Regions from separate parts of the Allorhizobium sp. GW101-3B10 genome, predicted to be linked through region 3. Evidence: predicted binding sites of a transcription regulator. Region 3 holds the regulator's gene; each other region holds the start of a gene.

Region 1 (3,902 bases), 2.1 Mb from region 3:
GATCAAGCCCGAATGGATCATTCGCGGCACGCCTCTGGCACGCATCGCCGACCACTCGACCAGCACGGACGAGGCAAGCTCGACCGCGGTCTGGGATTGCACGGCCGGGGAGTTCCGCTGGTATTTCGGCTGGGACGAGACGGTGGTCATCCAGGAGGGCGAAGTTCATGTGACGGCGGAGGACGGTTCTGAGCGCCTGCTGAAGGCCGGCGACATCGCCTATTTCCGCGGCGGCACCTGGGCGACCTGGCGCGTCGACGACTATGTCCGCAAGATCGCCTTCTTGCGCAAGCCTTTCCCCGAGCCGCTGGCCACGCTCTACCGCATCCGCAACGCGTTGCGCTCGCCCTCGGCAAAGCGGGTCCTCGGCTGAGCCGACGTTCAGCAGAATTGATGGTCGTCGACGTTGCCTTTCTCAGGGAGCCGGCCTAAATCTCGGGGGCTTTCAACGAGGGGCCGGCCATGGCGAAGATCACCAATATTGCGGTCCAGATGGACCATGTCTCCGGTATCGCGATCGCGGGGGATTCGACCTTCGCCATGAGCCTTGAGGCCCAGGCCCGCGGCTACAAGCTGTTCCACTATACGCCCGACCGGCTCTCCATGCGCGACGGCCGCATCATCGCCACCGTCGAGCCGATGGAACTGCGCGACAAAAAGGGCAACCACTTCACCCTGGGCGAACCGGAACGGGTCGATCTTTCCACCATGGACGTGGTGCTGCTGCGCCAGGATCCGCCCTTCGACATGGCCTATATCACCTCGACCCACCTGCTCGAGCGCATCCATCCGAAGACGCTGGTCGTCAACGATCCGGCCTGGGTGCGCAACTCACCGGAAAAGATCTTCGTCACCGAATTCGCCGATCTGATGCCGCCGACGCTGATCACGCGCGATGTGAGCGAGATTGCCCGCTTCCGCGAAGAGATGGGCGACATCATCCTGAAGCCGCTCTACGGCAATGGCGGCGCCGGGGTTTTCCACTCCACCCGCGACGACCGCAACTTCACCTCGCTGATCGAGATGTTCCACCAGATGTTCCGCGAACCCTTCATCGCCCAGGCCTATCTGCCGGCGGTGCGCAAGGGCGACAAGCGCATCATCCTGGTCGACGGCGAGGCGGTCGGCGCGATCAACCGCGTTCCGGCCGAAACCGACAGCCGTTCCAACATGCATGTCGGCGGGCGCGCCGAGGCCACCGAACTGACGGCGCGGGAGAAGGAAATCTGCGCCCGCATCGGTCCTGCACTGAAGGAGCGCGGCTTCATGCTGGTCGGCATCGACGTCATCGGCGACTACATGACAGAGATCAACGTGACCTCTCCGACCGGCATCCGGGAAGTCAAGAAGTTCGGCGGTGCAGATATTGCCGCGCTTCTGTGGGATGCGATCGAGAAGAAGCGGGCCTGAGAACGGCCCGTCTTCCGGTCTGATCACCCTTCGTTCCAACTATACAACTCGACGCAACCCGATCGCGAGTATAGCGTGAATTTGTTCCGCTAATGTTCTTGTTTTCGGGCGCGATCCGTGCCAGATTGCAATCCATGACCCGCGCAAGATGTAGTTGCGAGGGGCGATCTGGGTTCGTGGGGGCGGGCGATGGTAGCGCGTGTCAGTACAGTCGCATTCCAGGGCATTGAGGGCGTTCCGGTCGACGTCCAGGTGATGGTCGCGCCGGGCAAGCTCGGCATGCAGATCGTCGGCCTGCCGGACAAGGCGGTGGCGGAGAGCCGCGAACGCGTGCAGGCGGCGCTTCATGCGTCCGGACTGGCGCTGCCGCCCAAGCGGGTGACCGTCAATCTGGCGCCAGCCGATCTTCCCAAGGAAGGCTCGCATTTCGACTTGCCCATTGCGCTCGGCCTGATGGCGGCCCTCGGCGCCATCCCTGGCGACGCGCTCTCCGATTATGTGGTGATCGGCGAACTCAATCTCGACGGCACGATCGCGGCGATTGCCGGCGCGCTTCCGGCGGCGATCGGCGCCAATGCGCTCGGCAAAGGGCTGATCTGCCCGGCCGATTGCGGGGCCGAGGCGGCCTGGGCCGGCGCCGACATCGACATCCTCGCGCCGCGCAGCCTGATTGCGCTTGCCAATCATTTCCGTGGCACCCAGGTGCTGACGCGCCCGGAGCCGGCGATCCGGGCACTGCCCGCCAATCTGCCGGATCTTGCCGACATCAAGGGCCAGGAAAGCGCCAAGCGGGCGCTGGAGGTCGCGGCGGCCGGTGGGCACAATCTCTTGATGGTCGGGCCGCCGGGCTCCGGCAAGTCCATGCTGGCCGCTCGACTTCCGTCGATCCTGCCGCCGCTTTCGGCCGCCGAACTGCTCGAAGTGTCGATGATCCATTCCATCGCCGGCCAGCTCTCGGGCGGCAAGCTGTCGGATCGCCGGCCGTTCCGAACCCCGCACCATTCGGCGACCATGGCGGCCCTTGTCGGCGGTGGCCTTCGTGCCCGGCCGGGCGAAGCCTCGCTTGCCCATCGCGGCGTGCTTTTCCTCGACGAACTGCCGGAATTTGCCCCGCCGGTGCTCGATGCGCTGCGCCAGCCGCTGGAGACGGGCGAATGCATCATCGCCCGCGCCAATCACCGGGTGGCCTATCCTTCCGAGTTCCAGCTGGTGGCAGCGATGAACCCGTGCCGTTGTGGCATGGCCGGCGAGCCGGGGCACACCTGCGCGCGCGGCCCGCGCTGCATCACCGACTACCAGGGCCGGATTTCCGGGCCGCTGATGGACCGCATCGACATCCGTATCGACGTGCCGGCGGTCTCGGCATCCGATCTCATCCGGCCGATGACAGCGGAGAGAAGCGCCGACGTAGCACAGCGCGTGGCGCTCGCCCGCGACATGCAGCGCGAGAGGTTCGAGTCGGCCGGGATCGGCGGCGTGACGACCAATGCCCGCTGTTCGACGGCGCTGATCGAGAAGCTCGCCGAGCCCGATCCGGCCGGCCTGCAATTGCTGCGCGACGCCGCCGACAAGTTCAAGTTCTCCGCCCGCGGCTACCACCGGGTGCTGAAGGTGGCGCGCACGCTCGCCGATCTGGATGGAGCCAGCTTGCTTGGCCGCATTCACCTGGCGGAAGCGATCTCCTACCGCATCGCCTCGGAACGGCTGTCGGCCGCGGCGTAAGGGAGTCCGTTTGAGGCGGGTCGGGTGACTCCGCCTCGGTGCGGTGGAGACGAGGCGCGCGGAAGGAAGGAGCGTTGCGGCGGCCTGCCGGCAAAAGGCCAAAACGGCGGCTCGGCCGACAGCGCCAGGAGACGGAGGAGGGCGCCCGCAATGCAGGCAGAACGGGGGAGCCGGGCTCGGCCCCGTGCCGGGGCGTGACGAGATGGGAAGACCAGATCCGGCGAAAACGAGAAAGGGCGCCGCTTGGCGCCCCTTCAATTGTTTCGTCAGGTCGAGAAACCCTTATTCGCCGAGGCCGGCAAACAGTGCGGTCGACAGGTAGCGCTCGGCGAAGGACGGGATGATCACGACGATCGTCTTGCCGGCGTTTTCTTCGCGTTGGCCGACCTTGATCGCGGCGGTGAGCGCCGCGCCCGAGGAAATGCCGACCGGCACGCCTTCGAGGCGGGCGACCAGCCGGGCGGTTTCGAAGGCTTCGTCATTGGTGACGGTGACGACCTCGTCGTAGATATGTGTGTCGAGGATCTTCGGCGCGAAGCCTGCGCCGATACCCTGGATCTTGTGCGGGCCGGGATTGCCGCCGGAGAGAACCGGGCTGTCGGCCGGCTCGACGGCGATGACCTTGACCTCGGGCTTCTTCGCCTTCAGTACCTGGCCGACACCGGTGATCGTGCCGCCCGTGCCGATGCCGGCAACGAAGATGTCGACGCCGCCGTCGGTATCGTTCCAGATTTCCTCGGCCGTCGTCTTGCGATGGATTTCCGGGTTGG
Region 2 (3,902 bases), 2.8 Mb from region 3:
CCAGCATGTCATGGGTTTCGGCGCGGGCGACATCACCCGGCACGGCCTGGGCTTTGCCGCCGGCGCGGCGCACGCGGTCGACGATTTCGTCGAGAGCCTCACTGCCCCTGGCATTGAGCACCAGCGATGCGCCCTCTGCGGCAAACAGAAGGGCAGTGGCGCGGCCGATGCCGGACGATGCTCCGGTGATGATGGCGACCTTGTCTTTCAGGCTTGTCATGGAAACCTCCTTGGGTGTTGGAGGCCAAGGGATAGGCAGCGGGCGGGGCGGCGACCACCCGTTTCCGGACGCGGCACGGGCGGTTTGCCTGTCGACCCCTGGATATGCCGTCCCCGCACAGATGTTTTTCCGCAAGGCGCCATTGTCCTTCGAGCATGATTGCGGCCATGGTCGGGGCTTGCGCCTCTGCCGGCTTGCGGCGGCGCCTCCCCCCACCCATCGCAGGAGAATGCCCGTGCTGACCATCCGACGTCTCGATATTTCCGATGCCCGCCTGCTGATCGCCGGCGCCAGCGACAAGGCCCGCGAGATCGGCGTGCCGATGTGCATCGCCATCACCGACGAGAGCGGCCAGCTCATCGCCTTCGAGCGCATGGACGGCGGCAAGGTGACCAGCACGACGATCGCCATCGACAAGGCGTTTACGGCGGCTGCGGCGAAGAAGGCGACCCATGAATATGGCGCGGCCAGCCAGCCGGGCAGCCCGGCCTTCGGCATTCATTCGGCGATCGGCGGCCGGCTGATGGTGGTTGGCGGCGGCCTGCCGGTGATCATCGACGGCGAGGTGGTCGGCGGGATCGGCATCAGCTCGGGCACGCCGGCTCAGGATCTCAGCTGCGCGGAGGCGGGCATTGCCCATTTCCTCGCGACGCGGGGTTAATCCTTCAACGAGGCGGACATGCCGTCGGATTCCGCGGCGGCATCTTCGGCGCTCTCTTCGATACGCTCCATGTCGTCGTCGGACAGACCGAAATGGTGGCCGATCTCATGGATCAGCACATGGGTGATGATGTCGCCCAGCGTTTCCTCGTTCTCGGCCCAGTAGTCGAGAATGGGACGGCGATAGAGCGTGATGCGGTTCGGCATCTCGCCGGTTTCCATGGTGAAGCGCTCGGAAATGCCGCGGCCCTCGAACAGGCCGAGCAGATCGAAGGGCGTTTCCAGCGCCATGTCCTCGAACACTTCGTCAGTGGGGAAATCGGCGATCTCGATGATCAGATTGCCCGTCAGCGCACGGAATTCCTCCGGCAAATGGCCATAGGCCTCGATCGCCAGCGATTCGAACGCGCTGATCGTCGGGGCATAGCGTTCGCGCCAATCTTCGGTCTGGTCAATACGTGCCATCGGTACTCCTTACTGGCTTTCCATATAGGACCTTTGCCCCCGCATTTCGAGTGGGAATCCTGTCAAGGAATAAATTCACAACGAATCCGGTTGACTCTTTTAGCAAGCTCTGGAATCCATAGGAACATATAGAGAACATTCCAGCAGGAGAGACGTCATGGGCGCGACCGCTCAGGCGCAGGAGAGGCTTTTTGCCTTGCGCGAAGCCATAGCGAAGATCGAGGGGCGCGCTCCTGCGGACGGGCTTGCGCCCGTGGCGGGCGGCTCCGTCGGCGAGGCGAATCCGCGGTCCTGCGGCTCCGTCATCCAGGAAGACCAGCACCTCGAAAGCCTTCTGCCGGAGGGTTTTCCGGTCGGTTCGATGATCGAGGCGCGCGGCCTGCAGCTGCGGGACGCCGGGGCCGTCAGCGGCTTCGGGCTGGGGCTCTGCCTGTTCGGCCGGTCCTATCGGCTGGGAAAGCGCATCCTGTGGATCGGCGAACGGATGGTCGCCCGGGAGGCGGGCCTGCCCCATGCGGCGGGGCTTGCCGACTACGGATTACAGCCGGGTGAACTCCTCTATGCCATGCCCAGGCGGCTGGAGGATGCGCTCTGGCTTGCCGATGCGGCGCTCACCTCGGGCGGCTTTTCGGCGGTGATGCTGGAGGTCAACGGCAATCCGCGCGGGTTCGGCCTAACCGAAAGCCGGCGTCTCAGCCTGAAGGCCAAGAGCACCGGCGGTTTTCTCCTTCTGGTGCGCCAGGGCGGGGAGGAAGAGGCGAGCAGCGCTTCCCTTCGCCTTCGCATCGAACCCGCGCCGGCGGCGGCGCGCTTCCTGCCCGACGGAACGATGCTTGGCGGCAGCATCGGCAATCCCGTCTTTCGCCTCGTTCCGGAAAAGATCCGGCTCGGGGGCCCTCGCGAACTGATCCTGGAGTGGAACAAAGATGACCGCCAATTTTACCCCGCAGCTCCCCTTCACGCCGGCACAAGCCCTGCACACCGACCGGCGCATCCTGGCACTCTGGTTCCCCCGCCTTTCGACCGATCGGCTGGCGCGCCGGCGCTGGGGACAGTCGTGGCGTTCGACCGGGCGTCCTGAGCATCCGCCGGTCGTCTGCGCCGGGCGGATCGCCAATGCCATGCGGCTGAGCGCGCTCGACGAGGTCGCCGAGGCGATCGGGCTGCGCGCCGGCCAGGCGCTCGCCGAGGCGCGCGCCATCTGTCCGGCGCTCGACGTCGCCGAGGACGACATGCCGGCGGACCGGCGCTTTCTCGAGGCGATCGCCGACTGGTGCGACCGCTATACGCCGCTGGTGGAGCTGGACGGCCTGGACGGGCTGATGCTCGACATCACGGGCTGCGCCCATCTGTTCGGCGGGGAGGCGAAGCTTGTCGCCGAACTGCTCGACCGGCTTCTTCAGCTGGGGCTCGATGCGCGCGGGGCGATCTCCTCGACGCCCGGCCTGTCCTGGGCGGCCGCGCGTTTTTCCGGCCATGCGGTGGTGGCCGACAGCGACATGGTGCGGGTTCTCTCACCCCTTCCCCTGGCGGCGCTCCGGATCGACGCGGGCATGGCGGCGGCGCTGGCGCGGGTCGGGCTCAAGCAGGTGGGCGATCTTCTGACGGCGCCCCGCGGGCCGCTGACCCGGCGCTTCGGTCCCGGCCTGCTGCTGCGGCTCGACCAGGCGCTCGGGCGCGAGGGGGAATCGATCGTGCCCCGCCGCCCGGTCGCCCTGCTTTCGGTCGAACGGCGGCTGGCGGAACCGATCCGCGACGAGGAGGTGATCCTCGACCTGACCGGTCGGCTGGCGGCGGGCCTGAAATCGGGCCTCGACGCGCGCGGCGAAGGCGGCCGGCTGTTCGAACTCCTGCTGTTCCGGGTGGATGGCCGGGTGTTCCGGATCGAGATCGGCGCGGCGTCGCCGCTCAAGGATGCCCGGCGCATCCAGGCGCTGTTTTCCGAACGGCTCGGCGTGCTGCATGACGACCTCGATGCCGGCTTCGGTTTCGAGATCGTCCGGCTCAACGTCTTGCGCACCGAGGCCCTGGCCGAAACGCAGGGCAGTTTCGGGACCCGCCCGCGGCAGGAGGATGCGGCCCTCGACTTCATCGACCGGGTGACGGCCCGTTTCGGCGAAGGCTGCCTCACGCTCCCCGTCACCCATGCGAGCCATTGGCCGGAACGCGCCTCCGGCCTTTTGCCGCTCGCCGAGGCGGCGGCGCCGGCCGCCGCGCGTCTGCCCGCTCCGCCGGTCCGCAGCGAAAGGCCGATTCGACTCTTTGCCCATCCCGAACCGGTGGAGGTGACCGCCGAGGTGCCCGACGGTCCGCCCGCCAGCTTCCGCTGGCGCCGGGCCCAGCACAGGGTGGCGCGGGCCGAGGGGCCGGAACGGCTGGCGCCGGAATGGTGGATCGACGGCGAGGAGGCCTCGCCGCGCGACTATTTCCGCATCGAGGACAGCGCCGGCCACCGTTTCTGGCTCTTCCGCCAGGGTCTCTACGAGCGCGGATCGGCCCGGCCGAGCTGGTTCATGCAGGGCATATTCGCATGAGCGCCCCGGCCTTCTTCGAGATC
Region 3 (3,902 bases):
GCGCCGGGCCACCACCATGCTGGACAGCGGCGTCACGACGGTGGTGACCGGGGTGGTCGAGCGGCGGGAGGCGGGCGCCAACGGCGAGTGGCGTTATGTCGTGCGCCTGATGTCGACGGCAGAGCCGCCCCTGCGCCGTGCTCCGGAGCGGGTGTCGCTGCTGGCGCGGGGCAAGGGATCGCCGGCGATGCTCGGTGACCTGCTGACGGGACGGGCCCGCCTGTCGCCACCGTCCGGGCCGGCGCTTCCAGGCCTCAACGACTTTTCCTTCGCCAGCTATTTCGACGGCATCGGCGCCGTCGGCTTCTTCCTCGGTGCGCCGCGCGGGCTGGGCCCCGGACCGGGCGAGCAGAGCCTGTGGGCGGCGACCGAACGGCAGCTGTTTTCCGTGCGTGACGGCATATCGACGCGCATCCGCCGCGTGATCGGCGGCGATCCGGGCGCCTTTGCCGCCTCGATCATCACCGGCGAGCGGCGATCGATGTCAAAGGAAGCGACGGAGGCGCTGCGTCTCTCGGGCCTTGCCCATATCACGGCGATCTCGGGGCTCAACATGGCGCTCGCCTCGGGCATCTTCTTCGTCGGGCTGCGCATGGTGCTCAGCCTGTTGCCGAGGCTGGCCCAGGCCGTCCCGATTAAGAAGATCGCCGCTGCGGGCGCGCTGCTCGCGGCCTTCGCCTATCTGATGATCTCGGGCTATCAGGTCTCGGCCGTGAGGGCCTTCCTGATGACGGCGATCATGCTGGTCGCCGTCCTGTTCGACCGGCCGGCGATCAGCCTGCGCAACCTGGCGCTGGCGGCGATCGTCATCATCGCCACCACGCCGTCGGCGGTGATGGGACCGAGCTTCCAGATGTCGTTCGCCGCGACTGCGGCGCTCATCGCCGGCTATCCGGCATGGCGCGCCCGGCCACGGTGGAACCCCGGCCTGAGGCTGAGCTTCCCGGGGGCGAGATTCCTCGGCGAGGGCGGCAAGCTGATGGCCGGCACCTTCCTCACCTCGCTGATCGGTGGGCTGTCGACGGCGATCTTCGCCATCGCCCATTTCCACCGGCTGGCGCCGCACGGGCTGGAGGCCAATCTCGCCGCCATGCCGATCATCTCGATCCTGGTGATGCCGGCCGGACTGGTCGCCATGCTGCTGATGCCCTTCGGCCTCGACGCCCCGTTCCTGTTGCTGATGGGCATCGGGCTCGAATGGGTGCTGGTGATCGCCCATGGCGTCGCCGGCTGGGGCGAGGCGATCGGCTTCACCCGCATGCCAGGCTGGTTCCTGCCGGTCGCCGCGGTCGGCCTCTTGCTGATGACGCTGCTGCGCACATGGCTCCGGCATGCCGGCTCGCTCCTGCTCGCGGCGGTCATTGGGACGGCGGCGCTGGTGCCGGGCACACCCCCGGCCGACGTGCTAATCGCGGAGGACGGCCGGCTCGTCGGCCTTCGCCTCTCGCAGCAAGGCCTCGCCACCAACCGAACGCGCCCGCCGCGCTTCACCTTCGAGCAATGGCAGGCGGCACTCGGAACCGGCGAACATCTCGGGCCGACGGATCTCGGCAAGGCGGCCGGTCTTCCGGCTGCGGAAGCACCGGCGCCGGCCATGCCGCCGATCAAGTCCCTGCCGCCGACGATGCCGCCGGGCCAGCAGGCGCCAAAATGGTCGGAGGACGATCTGCGCAAAGCGCGCGAACGCATGCGCGGCGCGTTGAAGGAAGCGGGCGAGGGGCGGTTTGTCTGCGAAGGCAAGAACTGGTGCGTGGCGCGGCTCGGCAGCGGATGGACGATCGTCACGGTGGAGGAAGCGGCCTTTGTCGGCGGCGCCTGTGACGTGGCCGACGTCGTCGTATCGGCGCGGCGGGTGGCTTTTCAGTCCTGCCGCTCGGGCGCCCGGCTTTTCACGGCCGAGACATTGCGTCGCAGCGGCGCGGTGGAGCTTTCGCTCGGAGACCGAAAAGCACGGGAGATGCGCGTGACCGCGTCGTTCTCCGGCGACTATCGGCCGTGGTCCGTCCATCGTCTCTATGACTGGCGTAGCGACAGCTTTCAGACCGCTCCCTTACCCGACGGCACCTTCGCCTCAACACCGGCCAGTGATGCCGGCGGCCCTGCGGCCGCCGAGGATGTCAGTGATAGCGGCGGATGAGGCCGACCAGCTTGCCCTGGATCTTCACTCGGTCGGGCCCGAAGATGCGGGTCTCGTAGGCCGGGTTCGCGGCTTCCAGCGCGATCGACGCGCCGCGGCGGCGGAAGCGCTTCAGCGTCGCTTCCTCGTCGTCGACGAGGGCGACGATGATGTCGCCGGGATTGGCGTTGGAGGCGTTGCGGATGATGACCGTGTCGCCGTCCAGGATGCCGGCCTCGATCATCGAATCACCCTTGACCTCGAGCGCATAGTGCTCGCCGGCGCCGAGCATTTCGGCCGGCACGTTGATGTCGTGGGTGTTGTTCTGGATCGCCGAGATCGGCACGCCGGCGGCGATGCGGCCCATGACGGGCACGCTGACCGAATTCGACGTCTCCTCGACCGCCTTCGGCGCGACGGGCGGCGTCTTGCCGAGGCTGCCTTCGATGACGCTGGGCGAGAAGCCGCGGCGCGGCTGCAGGCTCGGCGAATAGGCTTCCGGAAGCTTGATCACCTCCAGCGCGCGGGCCCGGTTGGGCAGGCGGCGGATGAAGCCGCGTTCTTCCAGCGCCGTGATCAGGCGGTGGATGCCGGACTTGGAGGCGAGGTCGAGCGCGTCCTTCATCTCGTCGAAGGAGGGCGGAACGCCCGATTCCTTCATCCGTTCGTGGATGAACAGAAGCAGTTCCTGTTGCTTGCGCGTCAGCATGTTCGGAGCCCCAATTGGTGAAACAAATACGGAACATACACTATATGTTCCATTTGTGTTCCGCAAGTGCCTAAGATTCCGTGAAGTGTGCAGTGCGAAATGAAAATCTTTGCAAAACGGCCTGGACGAGACCTGAGCCAGGGTGGTCCTGCGCGCCGCGAGGGACATCCGACTTGCGCCGCCAGCTTGCCAATCCGGATCAAATGGCGCAAATCTCCGCGCGATCACTCCCGCCGACGAGAGGTGTCGTATGTCCGAACTGAACAAGCCGCGGGGTCTCGACCACCTCGTCCTTCCGGTCCAGTCGCTCGAGGCGGCGCGCCGGCGCCTGACCGACCTCGGATTCACCGTGGCGCCCGATGCGCGCCATCCGTTCGGCACGGAGAATGCCTGCGTGTTCTTCGGCGACGACACCTATCTCGAGCCGCTGGCGATCGCCAGCCGCGAGGAATGCGAGGCGGCGGCCAAGGCCGGCAACATGTTCGTGGCGCGCGACCAGGCGTTCCGTTTCCGCAACGGCCTCGAAGGGCTGTCGGCGATCGTCGTCAAGACCGAGGATGGGGATGCGGACCATCGGCGTTTCGTCGCCGAGGGCTTTTCCGGCGGCCCGATGCTGCATTTCGAACGCGTGTTCAAGATGGCGGACGGGTCGGAGGTTATGGGCGGCTTCAGGCTCGCCTTTGCCGCCGATCTACGGGCACCCGACTTCTTCCTGTTTGCCTGCGAGCGGGTCAATCCGCTGCCGGCCGATCGCGGCGCACTGGCGCGGCACGAGAACGGCGCGCTCGGCCTGTCGACCGTCGTGCTCGGCGAGGACAATCCGAGCGACTTCCAGTATCTGCTGGAGGAAGTGTTCGAGCAGCGCGCGGTCGAGGCGCATTCCTTCGGGCTGTCGCTGCAATCGGCCAATGCCGCCATCGAGGTGCTGACGCCGGCCGGGCTTGCCGGCTATTTCGGGCTCGATACCGAGAATCGCGGACGCGGCCTCATGGGCCGGCTGATCGTCGTCAAGGTTGCGGATATCGGCGTGACAGAGCGGCTTCTCGCTGCTAAGGGCATCGCATTCAGCCGCCGCGG
Region 4 (3,902 bases), 3.0 Mb from region 3:
CTCTCTCAAGCGCTTCATGAGCACAGATGTCCTGCGATCAACAAAGCGTTTCGTCAACCGTTCATGTAGCGCATCGGACAATCGGTCTTCGATTTCCCGTGTCTTTTCTTGCCAGTGTGTCGGATCGGCAAGCCAACCCGGCCGGTTCGATACATAAGTCCATGTTCGGATCTGGGCAATCCTGGCGGACAAGGTATCGATTTCGCCGTCGGTTCGGTCCGCCCGACGAACCTGTTCGCCCATGAAATCCTCGTTGACCGTACCATGGCGCACAAGGTCGAAGAACAGGCTCTGGATCAGGTCGGCATGCTGGGCAGGCGTGATGCGCCGATAGTCGGGCAATGCGCAGGCTTCCCAAAGCTTCTCGACGCGCGCCGGCGTATCGGCAAGGTCTCTCACCTCCGGATAGCGCGCCAGGAATTCCAGCGCCTGCTGGTCGATCGCCGGCAAAGCCCTGGTCAGCCCTTCGACGCGCGGCGCCGCCTCGAGGCTACGCTGCAGTGCACCGATCGACGAGAAGTCGAACTTCGCAGTACGCCATTGCAGCACCTTCACACTGTCGAATTCATGCGCTTCGAGCCGCTCGACCAGTTCTTCCTCGAACGGATCCACCCGCCCGGTCACGCCGAAGGTACCGTCCTTCAGATGGCGCCCGGCTCGACCGGCGATCTGGCCGAGCTCGCCGGAATTCAGATTGCGGAACTGGTAGCCGTCGAACTTGCGGTCCTGGGCGAAAGCCACATGGTCGACATCGAGATTGAGGCCCATGCCGATCGCATCGGTGGCGACCAGATATTCGACGTCGCCCTCCTGATAGAGACCGACCTGCGCGTTGCGGGTGCGGGGGCTGAGCGCCCCGAGCACCACGGCGGCCCCGCCGCGCTGGCGGCGGATCAGCTCGGCGATCGCATAGACCTCGTCCGCGGAGAAGGCGACGATCGCCGTGCGCTGCGGCAGGCGGGTGATCTTCTTCTGGCCGGCATAGAAAAGCTGGGAAAGCCGGGGCCGCTCGATGATGGTGATGCCCGGCAGGAGTTGCAGCAGGATCGGCTTCATCGTGGCCGAGCCGAGCAGCAGCGTCTCGTCACGGCCGCGCAGATGCAGAAGGCGGTCGGTGAAGATGTGGCCGCGTTCCAGATCGCCGGCCAGCTGGATCTCGTCGATCGCCACGAACGAGGCTTTGGTCTCGCGCGGCATGGCCTCCACGGTGCAGACAGAAAAGCGGGCGCCCGGCGGCGCGATCTTTTCCTCGCCGGTCACCAGGGCCACCTGCGAGACACCGACGCGCTCGACGAGCCGTCCATAGACCTCGCGCGCCAGCAGGCGCAGCGGCAGGCCGATGATGCCCGAGCCATGCGCCACCATACGGTCGATGGCGTAATGGGTCTTGCCGGTATTGGTCGGCCCCAGCACAGCCGTGACGCCGCGGCCGCTCAGGATCATGGGTTGCGAATTCAATGATGGCTCCGCGCTGCAAGGGGTCATCGACCGCGGCTGGTGGCGGTCGGCGAGCTTGCCCCACACATGGCGACGATTGCCGACAAAGGCAAGCCATCCGTGACAGGTGAGCCCGATTCCCGCTCCTCGGCCGCAGGAATTCCCCCAAAAGCGGAGGTCAGCGGCCCGCCGTTAACCCACGGAACATGCTGGGAACGAATCAGCGACGAATCGCTGACTCCGGGCGATTCAGGATTTGTTCACGGCTACATCTCGGCGGCCTGTCGAGAATCGACACAAAATGCTGAATCGGATCAATGGCTTGCCAACGGGGTTCCGTCCCGTTGGTTAACCATGATCGGGAGTGGAACCGTTCTGCCCCCCCCGACGCGTTCTGGGAACTCTGGTTCACCGATGTGATGTTTCCGCCGCCCCATGCCGAATGGATCAGCGGCATCCACGACGCCATCGTTCCGCCCTCGCACCAGCGGAGACTGTCGAAGCTTCTCCCGCGCGCGCGGACCGTGCTTGTTCGGCGACTGCGGCCATCTGGTGATGGTCGAGCAGAAGCGACAGATGGACAAGGTAATCGCCGGCTTCCTCGATCCCCGCTCGTCCGTCGTCGCCGCCCTTGGCCGCCAGCGCGCCAACCCCTTCGCGCCGCTTCTCAATGGGTTCGATCCGGACTTTTCGCCTGCCCTTTCGGCACGGTTGGAACAATTCTCATCCGGCGACGTTGAAGCGACAAGAAGACCAGGTTTTGCATTCCCGAATGGAGAGGGTCACCATGTTGAGCACAATTCTCATCGTCATCGTCATATTGCTGCTGATCGGCGCGCTGCCCAATTGGGGCTATAGCCGCAACTGGGGCTATGCGCCTTCCGGTGGCCTGGGCCTCGTGGTTCTCATTCTTGTCATCCTGCTGCTCATGGGCCGGATCTAACGCCCGTCAAAACCGAAGAGGAAAACCGACGATGAAGAAAATCCTTCTTGCCCTTGCCCTGATTGCCCCCCTGGCATCCTGCACGGCGACCGAACGCGGTGCCGGCGTAGGCGCCGCAACCGGTGCCGTCATCGGTGGCGTAGCCACCAATTCCGTCGGCGGCGCAGCCGTCGGCGCAGTGGTCGGCGGCGCTGCCGGCGCCCTGATCGGTCAGTCCCAGGAACGTTCGGGCTATTGCGTCTATCGCGATCGCTACGGCCGCACCTACGAAGCGCGCTGCCGCTAAGTCGCAGACAGCGCCTCGACAGAAAGCCGCCGGTTCCCCCACCGGCGGTTTTTTGCTGTTTTGGACCGTCACGTTAACAGATCGACCAAAGCCGGAACGAATCGGCGACGAATCGGTGACGCGCCTGTTTTCCCGCTTTGTTCACCGCAATATCTTGTTGAATAACAAACTGTTAGCCATAGGAAACGGTGGATATTAGGATCTGCGGCCGCCGGCTACGGGCCTGATGTTAACTTTTGGCACACGGCAGAAAAAGCCGGCCCGAGGGCCGGCTCGAGTCTGATCCGTTATCTCAGCTCAAACGAAGAACTGGCCGCCATTGGCCGAGATCGTCGATCCGGTGATGAAACCGGCATCGTCGGATGCGAGGAAGACCACGATTCGCGCGATCTCCTCCGGCTCGCCGAGACGCCCGACCGGGATCTGCGGAATGATCCGCTCGTTCAGCACCTTTTCCGGGATGGCGCGCACCATCTCCGTGCCGATATAGCCCGGGCAGATCGCGTTCACCGTGATCCCCTTGGCTGCGCCCTCCTGGGCGAGCGCCTTGGTGATGCCGAGATCGCCAGCCTTGGCCGCCGAATAGTTGGCCTGACCCATCTGCCCCTTCTGGCCGTTGATCGAGGAGATGGTGATGACTCGGCCGAAATTGCGGTCGCGCATGCCGGACCACACCGGATGGGTCATGTTGAACACGCCGGTGAGGTTGGTGTTGATCACTTCGTTCCACTGTTCCGGCGTCATCTTGTGGAACATGGCATCGCGCGTGATGCCGGCATTGTTGACGAGGATTTCGACCGGGCCGAGTTCCGCCTCGACCTTGGCGATCCCCTCGGCGCAGGACTGGTAGTTCGAAACGTCCCACTTGAACGTATGGATCCCCGTTTCGGCCTCGAAGGCCTTGGCCTTCTCGTCATTGCCGGCATAGTTCGCCGCCACCCGGTAGCCGGCGGCCTTGAGCGCGATCGAAATCGCCGCCCCGATACCCCGGGTTCCACCCGTCACCAATGCAACTCTGCTCATGTGCTGTTCTCCCCTCAATATACAGTTTCATCGTCCACCGACTCTTCTGACGGAGTCGTTGTTAGGACAGGTTTGTGACAAGCAGATCGACCTCGGTCATGACGGCCCGTGCCGTCATGCTCCTCCAGACCGCGTTTTCAGTTCACAGTGCCTCGAGGCACATGGCGATACCCATGCCGCCACCAATGCAGAGCGTGGCAAGACCCTTCTTGG

The links. The regulator LexA, encoded in region 3, represses DNA repair genes until DNA is damaged. The targets are predictions, from matches to a motif close to TGTTCNNNNTGTGTTCNG.
Region 1: the regulator LexA is predicted to act here: its motif matches at 1,493-1,510, upstream of AC07Y0_RS17590 (YifB family Mg chelatase-like AAA ATPase).
Region 2: the regulator LexA is predicted to act here: its motif matches at 1,466-1,483, upstream of AC07Y0_RS20885 (ImuA family protein).
Region 4: the regulator LexA is predicted to act here: its motif matches at 1,638-1,655, upstream of AC07Y0_RS21765 (helicase-related protein).

What each region holds. Positions count from the first base shown of each region.
Region 1 covers NZ_JBWKZR010000001.1:3,538,206-3,542,107, reverse strand. The annotation lists gene AC07Y0_RS17600 (cupin domain-containing protein) at 1-373, shown strand, start outside; gene gshB (glutathione synthase) at 463-1,410, shown strand; gene AC07Y0_RS17590 (YifB family Mg chelatase-like AAA ATPase) at 1,600-3,132, shown strand; gene cysK (cysteine synthase A) at 3,415-3,902, opposite strand, start outside.
Region 2 covers NZ_JBWKZR010000001.1:4,244,534-4,248,435, forward strand. The annotation lists gene AC07Y0_RS20870 (SDR family oxidoreductase) at 1-220, opposite strand, end outside; gene AC07Y0_RS20875 (GlcG/HbpS family heme-binding protein) at 456-881, shown strand; gene AC07Y0_RS20880 (metallopeptidase family protein) at 878-1,345, opposite strand; gene AC07Y0_RS20885 (ImuA family protein) at 1,503-2,426, shown strand; gene AC07Y0_RS20890 (Y-family DNA polymerase) at 2,467-3,879, shown strand; gene AC07Y0_RS20895 (error-prone DNA polymerase) at 3,876-3,902, shown strand, end outside.
Region 3 covers NZ_JBWKZR010000001.1:1,481,977-1,485,878, forward strand. The annotation lists gene AC07Y0_RS07060 (ComEC/Rec2 family competence protein) at 1-2,137, shown strand, start outside; gene lexA (transcriptional repressor LexA) at 2,118-2,825, opposite strand; gene AC07Y0_RS07070 (VOC family protein) at 3,076-3,902, shown strand, end outside.
Region 4 covers NZ_JBWKZR010000001.1:4,436,104-4,440,005, reverse strand. The annotation lists gene AC07Y0_RS21765 (helicase-related protein) at 1-1,485, opposite strand, end outside; gene AC07Y0_RS21760 (DUF3309 family protein) at 2,225-2,380, shown strand; gene AC07Y0_RS21755 (YMGG-like glycine zipper-containing protein) at 2,412-2,666, shown strand; gene AC07Y0_RS21750 (beta-ketoacyl-ACP reductase) at 2,964-3,689, opposite strand; gene AC07Y0_RS21745 (acetyl-CoA C-acetyltransferase) at 3,832-3,902, opposite strand, start outside.